One region of the Bacillus sp. SORGH_AS_0510 genome, then DNA from elsewhere that is predicted to be linked to it. Evidence: riboswitches for the same ligand, from Rfam matches in the RefSeq annotation. Region 1 holds a riboswitch; each other region holds the start of a gene.
What was found. Region 1 has a riboswitch for S-adenosylmethionine ahead of metK (methionine adenosyltransferase). Riboswitches for the same ligand answer to the same signal wherever they lie in the genome.

Region 1 (3,285 bases):
ATTAATGCAACTCCCCTATTTAGGGTCATTTCGCCCGGTGGCGAATACTATTAACGATTTGCTGCTTGCTCTTTTAAAGCGTCTGCTTTATCAGTACGTTCCCAAGGAAGATCCACATCTGTACGGCCAAAATGTCCGTAAGCAGCTGTTTGCTTGTAAATTGGGCGGCGAAGGTTCAACATGTTAATGATACCAGCTGGACGTAGATCAAAGTTTTGTTCTACTAATTCAACTAATACATCTTCACTTACTTTACCTGTACCAAATGTATCTACAGAGATAGAAACAGGTCTTGCTACACCGATAGCATAAGCAAGCTGTACTTCACATTTCTCAGCAAGTCCAGCAGCAACGATATTCTTTGCTACGTAACGTGCTGCATACGCTGCAGAACGGTCAACCTTTGTAGGATCCTTACCAGAGAATGCGCCACCGCCGTGACGTGCATAGCCACCGTAAGTATCAACAATGATTTTACGGCCTGTTAAACCAGCATCCCCTTGTGGTCCGCCAATTACGAAACGGCCAGTTGGGTTAATGAAGTATTTTGTATTTTCATCGATAAGTTCTTGTGGAACAACCGGATTGATAACATACTCTTTAAGATTACGTTGGATTTGCTCCAATGTAACCTCTGGGTGGTGTTGAGTGGAGATAACGATTGTATCAATACGAACTGGTTTGTCGTTCTCATCGTACTCAACTGTTACTTGTGTTTTTCCGTCTGGACGAAGGTAAGGAAGAATCTCTTCTTTACGAACTTCTGTTAAACGGCGTGCAAGCTTGTGCGCAAGTGAAATTGGAAGCGGCATAAGCTCCTTTGTTTCATTACATGCGAAACCAAACATTAAACCTTGGTCCCCTGCACCAATTGCTTCAATTTGCTCATCTGACATTTGGCCTTCACGAGCTTCAAGTGCTTGGTCAACACCCATCGCGATGTCTGGAGACTGTTCATCGATAGAAGTTAAAACTGCACATGTTTCGGAGTCAAATCCGTATTTTGCACGATTGTAACCAATGCTTTTAATTGTTTCACGAACAATTTTTGGAATGTCCACGTAAGTTGAAGTTGTGATTTCGCCAGCAACTAAAACTAAACCAGTTGTAACTGAAGTTTCAGCAGCAACACGTGCATTAGCATCTTTTGCTAAAATAGCATCTAAAATGGAATCAGAAATTTGGTCACAGATCTTATCGGGATGACCTTCAGTTACTGATTCAGAAGTGAACAAACGACGTTTTGTTGACATCTGAATTCCTCCTATATAGTGAAATAAGTGAGGTTATCTGTGTGGGTATGTAATGACCTTGCCGTTTAACCTCGGGTTGATACGGAACTCATTCCCTTAGTAGTATGAAATAAATACAGGGTTTTTATTAGTAGAACAATATTTTGCTCAAAACCCTATAGTAAATTCTAACGATGGAATAAAAAGAAGCGATAATGTTGCACGATTTCCTTTTACAAATAAAAAACCTTTCCATCTCTGAGGAAAGGTTGATAGCAAAAGTTTGCGTGCCTTTCACTCTTATCGTTCAAGGCGAAGCCTTGCTTCAGGTTTAGCACCTTTGCCCAAAAATTGCTGATTGTAGTGTACTACGCTCTCACACTTTTCGTTTGCAGGTTGCTGGGTTTCATTGGGCCTGTCCCTCCACCAGCTCGGGATAAGAGAGTATCCGTTCAAGGGTAAATCATAACCTACTCTGTCGAACAATGTCAATGCATTTTTCAAGGAAAATTAATTTAAATCTTCACTATCTATTTTTCATTAATTAGTATAGATTATTCAATTGAATGTGTTATACTTTTTAATATGTTACAACCATTAAAAAATGGATAAAGGAAGGTTGCAGTAAATGAATTCTGTTCATAGTCCTAATGAATTAAAACAACTGTTATCAGAAAGTAATGTCCACGTGCAATTATCAGTTCCCCAGTTAGTAGAAAAGATCTTATGCCGTAATGAAGGTTCTTTAACCTCGACTGGTGCTGTAAGCGTTTCAACTGGTAAATATACAGGCCGCTCACCTCAAGATAAATTCATTGTGATGGAAGAATCCACAAAGGATAAGATTGCTTGGGGTTCGTTGAATCAACCTATATCTGAAGAAGTATTTACGAAACTTTATCAAAAAGTCTTAAATTATTTAAAACAACAAGAAGAAATTTTTGTTTTTAAAGGATTTGCAGGAGCGGATAAAAAATCCCGCTTACCAATCCAGGTAGTGAATGAATTCGCTTGGCACAATCTCTTTGTTCATCAGCTGTTCATTCGACCAACAGAAGATGAATTGCTTTCACATGACCCAGGATTTACGGTGATTTCTGCACCGAATTTCAAGGCAGACCCTAAGGTCGACGGAACTAATTCCGAGACTTTTATCATTATTTCCTTCGAGCGCAGAATTGTTCTTATTGGTGGAACAGAGTACGCAGGAGAAATGAAAAAGTCTATTTTCTCAGTCATGAATTATTTATTACCCGAAAACAATATTTTCTCCATGCACTGCTCAGCGAATGTGGGTATTGAGGGAGATGTTGCTTTATTCTTTGGTCTATCCGGAACTGGTAAAACGACTTTATCCGCTGATCCAAACCGCCGTTTGATTGGTGACGATGAGCACGGTTGGTCCTCTAACGGTGTCTTTAATATCGAGGGAGGCTGCTATGCAAAGTGCATCAACCTTTCTAGGGAAAAAGAACCACAAATTTTTGATGCGATTCGTTTTGGGACGGTGCTTGAAAATGTCACTCTTAACAAAGAATCGAGGGTTCCAGATTACGATGATGGCACGTTAACAGAGAATACCAGGGCAGCATATCCAATCGATGCCATTGATAATATTGCCGTGCCAAGTATTGCGGGTCACCCGAATACGATTGTTTTCTTAACTGCAGACGCGTTTGGGGTCTTGCCTCCGATATCAAAATTAACGAAGGAACAAGCGATGTATCACTTCTTAAGCGGGTATACCTCTAAGCTTGCTGGTACAGAACGTGGTGTTACCTCACCTGAGGCAACATTCTCAACTTGCTTCGGTGCACCATTCTTACCGCTTCCTGCTACTCGTTATGCTGATATGCTGGGTGAAAAAATCCTTGAGCACAATGCAAACGTATTTCTTGTGAATACCGGTTGGACCGGCGGTGAGTATGGCGTAGGCAGCAGAATGAAGCTCTCCTATACAAGAGCAATGGTTCAAGCTGCACTTGAAGGTGAATTGAACCATGTCGAGACAACCAAGGATGAAATCTTTGGATTGAATATTCCACTTCATATT
Region 2 (3,285 bases), 2.8 Mb from region 1:
GCGGAAGGCACGAAGACTCCTGTGGGGGTATGGTTCAGGGGAGACCCCGCAGACGCTTGCGTCGAGGAGGCTCGCCGAAACACCCACGAACCGCTCGTGCCTAGAGCGGCCATTTTAAAAAAAGGACATAACAAAAACCCCACTCATGAAATGAGTAGGGCACACAAATGAAACAGTAATTCAAATGGTAGAATTATTGTATCATATATTTTGGGAATAACCTAATTTATTTCGATAAAGATTTTGGTAACTTTTGTATATTGAATAAGTAATTAAGCTGTATGTTTAACAAGCTTAGGATGACGCAGCACTGATACGAGCAAAATTAGACCACTAACTATTAATAAGGCACTCGTGCTGATAAAGACAGCAGAAAATCCGAAGTAGCCTGAGAGGAAGCCACCTAGCATCGGTCCAATGATATTGCCGAGGAATCGTAAACTATTATTATAGCCAAGGACTTCCCCTTGCATAGTAATTGGGGCTTCTTGACGGATATAGGCGATACGGACAGGAATGATGCCGCCAATGGTCACACCTAAGGCAATCCTGATAATGACCAGCTGCCAAAGGCTTGTCACAATCGCTCCTGGTAAGTAGACAATTCCTGCCAAAAATAAAAGGATGACTAATATTTTGATATACCCATATTTATCGGCAATTTTTCCCCAGTTTCGCGACATCAATAAATTACCAAGACCCGCAGCTGAAAAAGCAATTCCGGAATAAAAGGCGACATTATCTGGTCCATGCAAGTCACTCACAAACAATGACAAGATAGGTTGAATGCTGAAATGGGCGATTTGAACAAGTGCAGAGATAAGGAGTACCGTTAATAAAACCGGATTTCGTAGGATATGTTTAATGACCTCTTTACTGGAATAATGAGATTTGGCCCCCTTTGGTGGTTCTACCAGAAATTCTTTTGTTGCGATTACAAGCATTGCAGATACAAATATGGAAATAGATGTCCATTTAAAAGTGGTCGCATAGCCGAGTGTATCGGCTAAAATTCCTCCGAGCATAGGTCCTAACAACGAACCTGTAATACTTCCCGTTTGTAGTGTACCTAGGACGCGGCCGGCACTCTCTTTTGGTGTTTGAGTAGAGATGAATGCCTGTGACATCGGAATAAACCCTGAGAAAAAGCCCATGAAAAACCGAAGCACAAGCAACTGCCAGACAGAATGAACAAACCCTATTAAGAAGATGGAAAAGGCCATCCCTAATCCAGATATGATTAGAATTTTTTTTCGTCCATACCGATCACCAATCTTTCCCCAAACAGGTGAAAAGAGAAAGGCTGAAACGAATGTTATTCCAAAAGTAATGCCTGACCAGTGCTGGACATATTTTTCTGAAAAGTCCCCAAATGTCTCTATGTAAAGCGAAATAAACGGCATGACCATCGTCATACTTCCTGCTACAAAGAAGTTGGCAAACCACATAATCAGTAAATTACGCTTTGCACTTTCCTGCTTATTCATGGATGGTAACACTTCTTTCTTTAGTTTATTTCGTTTCCCTAAATATAATCATACCGAAATTTCTTAGGAGAATAAAGGAATAACTTTTAGTAGTATCTCCTTAATAAAATAAGAAGAAAGTTATTACTTTATTAAAAATATTAAAAATACTATTGACAACTTGTTAATGTGAGTTTAAATTTAGTTTAATACTTTAAATCAACAATACGTTCTCTTATCAAGAGTGGCAGAGGGACTGGCCCGATGACGCCCAGCAACCGTTCCGACATGGAATTGGTGCTAAATCCTGCAAAACATTTATTGTTTTGAGAGATAAGAGAGGAGTAGTCCTTAATTTGCGATGAAACCTCTCTTTTCTGGAGAGGTTTTTTATTTTACCTAAAAGAAAACTTCTCCGATGGGAATAATTTAGTTTGGTAAGGAAAACAAAAAGGGGGAGCTTTTATCATGAAAAAAAATCTATTTAAAAGTGTGCTTGTATCTACATTAGCTGCAAGCCTATTGCTCACAGGCTGTGCATCTGGGGGAGAAGCGAAGAAAGCAAGTGGAAATAAAAATGTTTCCCTTGAAGGAGTACCAGAGGTCTTTACTAAAGGTGATCAATTAAAGATTAAAGTCATCCGTAAAATTGGCGGTGACGATCATACAGCTCAATTCTTAGCAGGAGCTAAAGAAGAGGGAGAAGCATTAGGTTTAAAAGTAGATGTATTTACAGCTAACGGTGATACAGCAAAATTCCATGATGCCATTAATCAAGCTTTAGATCAGGATTATGATGGTTTCGTGATTTCTCATGGTGACGATGATGCGACAGTGAACGACGTGAAGAAAATTGTTGAAAAAGGAAAAAGCGTAGTTGCGTTTGACTCCAATCCAAAGTTGGCTGAAGTTGAAGGTGTAACACTTACATCTCAAGATGATGAAGCATTAGCAACATTAGCATTAGATCAGCTTGTGAAGGAAACAAAGGGGAAAGCCAATATTGCATACCTTTGGGTAGACGGTTTCCCGCCAATGGTAAGACGTAATAAAGTGTACCAAGATGTCTTGTCTAAAAACCCAGGTATTAAAGAAGTTGAACGCTTTGGAGTTGCCGCTGCAGATACAAGTGTGCAAACACAAAACGCAGTTGCCGCTATGTTAAATAAATATCCAAAAGGAAAACTGGATGCCATTTTTGCTACTTGGGATGCTTTTGCTATCGGAGCTGCACGTGCACTAAAAGAAGCGGGTCGGGAAGAAGTAAAAATTTATGGTATCGATGTTTCGAATGCGGACCTACAAGAGATTCAAAGAAAAGGTAGTGCATGGAAATATACAGCTGCAGTTGATCCGAAGCTTATTGGTGCAGTTGATATGAGATTGCTTGCTAAAAAGCTAGCAGGTGAAGAAACACCGAAAACATATGATTTAGAAGCATCACTAGTTTCACAAGAAAATCTTCAAAAGTCTAAGGATCCTGTGAACATGGTCAATCTATCAAACATCATTTCTGGTTGGGGTAAGTCAGATGCATTTGAAGAAGATTGGATGAAGACGTTAAAGAAGCATTATAAATAATAACTTTTTTATTATAAGCACTCTCTTTATCAATTGATTAAGAGAGTGTTTGCTTGATAGAGGGGATGATACTCATGCGTTCGACATTGGAAATGAAAAATATAACGATAGAATTTCCAGGCGTGAAGGCTTTAAATCAGGTTCATTTTACAACAGAAACAGGAAAGATTCAGGCATTGATTGGAGCTAATGGTGCAGGAAAATCGACTCTTATGAAGGTTCTCTCTGGAGCTTATGA
Region 3 (3,285 bases), 180 kb from region 1:
TTGTACTTTTTAGAATAGACACCGATTGGCTCGATGTGAATGCCGCCAGCGTTAACAAATCCGTAGTTAAATTCTTTGTTTTGAGATTCTAAGTAAGGGATGTGCTGGAAGTAGTTAGCATCTAATTCTTTTGAAGCCAATGCTTTGTTTGGTAATACATAGTCAGTGAAAGTTGTAATTTCCAGATCGATTCCTTTTTCTTTCAATAATGGTTTTGCTTGTTCTAAAATTTCAGCGTGTGGAACAGTAGATGCACCAACTACTAATTTTGTAGTACCGCCTTTTTCTGAAGTACCTTCAGATTTTTCTTCTGATTTGCCACAAGCAGCAAGCGCAAGGGCTAATGTTAAAGCTAGTAAAACGGATAACCATTTTTTCATGTTGAACTCTCCTTTTATCTTTTATCTAATTTAGAAGTGATGAAATCACCAATTAACTGAATGATGAACACGACAATTAAAATAATGACTGTAGCCACAAAAGTTACGTCATTTTGATTTCGTTGGAAACCATAGTTATAGGCAAGGTTTCCTAATCCCCCTGCGCCAATGGCTCCTGCCATCGCTGTATATCCCACAAGGGCAATTGCTGTTACGGTAATACCGGAAATAAGTGCTGGCATAGATTCGGGTAATAGTACCTTCCAAATAATCGTTCCAGTAGTTGCACCCATTGATTTTGCCGCTTCAATGACACCTTTATTAATTTCCCTTAGACCAATCTCTACCATCCTTGCATAAAACGGTGCAGCCCCGATAATTAGTGCTGGTAACGCTGCGTCTTCACCAATCATGGTTCCTAATAGGAAGGTTGTAAACGGGATTAATAACACAATTAAAATAATAAATGGAATCGAACGGAAAATATTCACAATACCACTGATGACCGTGTTAACCGGTTTGTTTTCCCATAAGTTTCCTCTGGATGTTAGGAAAAGCAGCAGTCCTAAGAAGGTGCCTAGAATAAAGGTAACAAGGACGGAGATAGCCGTCATATACACCGTATCCTTCGTGGCTTCCCACATCATAAGCCAATCGACATTTGGAAAAAGCTCATTAATCATTTGTTACCACCTCCAAACCAACCTGCTGGGAACGAATAAAGTCTATTGCTTTGTTTACTTCTTTGTCGTCACCATCAAGATGAATAAAGAGAGTACCATATGAGCCGCTTTGTGTTTGTGAAATTTTCCCCTGCAGTATATTAACTGTTACATCATGCTGTTTAATTAGATTCGTAATGAGCGGCTGCTCAGCTGATTCGCCAATGAAAGTCAATTGAACAACCTGACCGGAATGGTAACGTTCGAGCAAATGTTCAGCCGTTTCTTTCGTTTCTTCCGGCTCTGTCACCTGCTGTACAAATCGTTTCGTGATTTGCTTTTGCGGGTTCTTAAATACATCTAATACGGAGCCAAGTTCAACTACTCGACCGCTTTCCATAACCGCCACCCGGTGACAAATTTTTCGGATGACATGCATTTCATGTGTAATCAACACAATAGTCAAACCTAGTCGCTTGTTGATATCGACTAATAACTCTAATATTGAATCGGTTGTTTGAGGGTCAAGCGCTGACGTCGCTTCATCACAAAGAAGTACCTTCGGATTGTTTGCTAGTGCTCTAGCAATCCCTACTCTTTGCTTTTGTCCCCCGCTCAGCTGTGAAGGATAGGCGTTTTCACGTCCCTCAAGTCCTACAAGCTTAATGAGCTCATTGACTCTTTTCTGTCTCTCTGCACCCTTGATCCCTGCAATTTCAAGAGGAAAGGCAATATTTTCACTTACTGTTCTTGACCACAATAGGTTGAAGTGTTGGAAGATCATGCTGATCTCCTGGCGTGCCTTACGCAGCTCACTACCCTTTATTTTTGAAATCACTCGACCTGCTACAGTGACAGTCCCATCCGTTGGGATCTCTAAGCCATTTAGCATCCGAATTAACGTACTTTTTCCTGCACCGCTATATCCGATGATTCCGAAAATTTCCCCTTCTTGTATTTCTAAATTTACTTCATCGACCGCTTTTAGCTGACCCTGTTTAGAAGGGAAAATCTTACGGACATTATTTATTGAAATCACTTGTAATCACCCGCTTTTTATCCTATTTATCTAAAATTCAGAAAGAATATCATATGACTAGTTGTTTATATATAGAGTTTGACTGTTTAGATGAAAAGATTCTATTTTAGGAAAATAAAAAGCCTTCCTGCACAGGCAGAAAGGCATTAGTAAAATAGACCTTTCTCCCATCTCCCAAAGCAATCGCTTTGTGTGAATTGGCACCATTTCAATGTAACATTGACGGTTGCCGGGCTTCATCGGGCACATCCCTCCACCTCTCTTGATAAGAGCTTACAGCATCTATATTCAATTAACAGATTAGTCAAATTAAGTAATCTTTTAACACGAAAGCTATCGTATCATGGATAAAAAGGGGTGTCAATAAAAATATCTTTACATTTTCTATTTTTTCATCTGGAAAATTTAAGCATTGGCTTTCGCTGATACCAGACCTGTTGCTGTTTCAATAGCTGATTCAAGATCGTCAATTAAGTCCTCGACATTCTCAATCCCGATTGAAAGACGGATTAAATCCTCTGAAACACCAGCCGCCCTGAGTCCTTCCGCATCTAATTGTTGATGCGTTGTACTTGCCGGATGAATGATTAAGCTTTTTGCGTCACCCACATTAGCTACATGGGCCCACAGGGAAAGGGAATCAATCAGCTTTGCCCCTGCTTCTTTTCCACCTTTTATGCCAAAAACAACCATGGAACCTGCACCTTTTGGTAAGTATTTTTTCGCTAATTCATAATCAGGATGTGATGGATGCCCAGGATAGGATACCCAATCTACTGCAGGGTGGTTTAATAAATATTCGACAATGGTTTTTGAATTAGCTACATGCTCCTTCATTCGGACATGTAGTGTCTCTAATCCCAACGTAAATTGGAAGGAGTTTTGCGGGCTTAAAGCCGGACCTAGGTCACGTAATAACTGTACACGCGCCTTTACGATATAGGCTAGGGCACCTAATGCCTCTGCATAGACAAGATCATGGTAGCTTGCATCAGGAGTTGTAAAGCCAGGAAATCTGGAAGAATTCCAATCGAATTTCCCTCCATCAACAATGATACCTCCTGTTGTTGTACCATTTCCTAACAACCACTTGGTTGCTGAGTGAACCACAATGTCAGCCCCAAACTCAATTGGTCTGCATAAATACGGCGTAGCAAAGGTGTTATCAATAATTAGAGGTACCCCCGCCTCATGAGCAATCTCT

Region 2: it holds a riboswitch for S-adenosylmethionine, as region 1 does, so the genes downstream of both, QE429_RS21860 (sugar ABC transporter substrate-binding protein) here and metK (methionine adenosyltransferase) in region 1, are expected to answer to the same signal.
Region 3: it holds a riboswitch for S-adenosylmethionine, as region 1 does, so the genes downstream of both, QE429_RS06745 (methionine ABC transporter ATP-binding protein) here and metK (methionine adenosyltransferase) in region 1, are expected to answer to the same signal.

The regions. Positions count from the first base shown of each region.
Region 1 is NZ_JAUTAU010000001.1:1,520,389-1,523,673, reverse strand. Features, by position in the region: gene metK (methionine adenosyltransferase) at 51-1,253, opposite strand; SAM riboswitch class I at 1,530-1,675, opposite strand; gene pckA (phosphoenolpyruvate carboxykinase (ATP)) at 1,861-3,285, shown strand, end outside.
Region 2 is NZ_JAUTAU010000001.1:4,294,765-4,298,049, reverse strand. Features, by position in the region: gene QE429_RS21865 (MFS transporter) at 273-1,487, opposite strand; SAM riboswitch class I at 1,699-1,806, shown strand; gene QE429_RS21860 (sugar ABC transporter substrate-binding protein) at 1,935-3,047, shown strand; gene QE429_RS21855 (sugar ABC transporter ATP-binding protein) at 3,122-3,285, shown strand, end outside.
Region 3 is NZ_JAUTAU010000001.1:1,340,927-1,344,211, reverse strand. Features, by position in the region: gene QE429_RS06755 (MetQ/NlpA family ABC transporter substrate-binding protein) at 1-380, opposite strand, end outside; gene QE429_RS06750 (methionine ABC transporter permease) at 395-1,063, opposite strand; gene QE429_RS06745 (methionine ABC transporter ATP-binding protein) at 1,056-2,081, opposite strand; SAM riboswitch class I at 2,246-2,353, opposite strand; gene QE429_RS06740 (O-acetylhomoserine aminocarboxypropyltransferase/cysteine synthase family protein) at 2,487-3,285, opposite strand, start outside.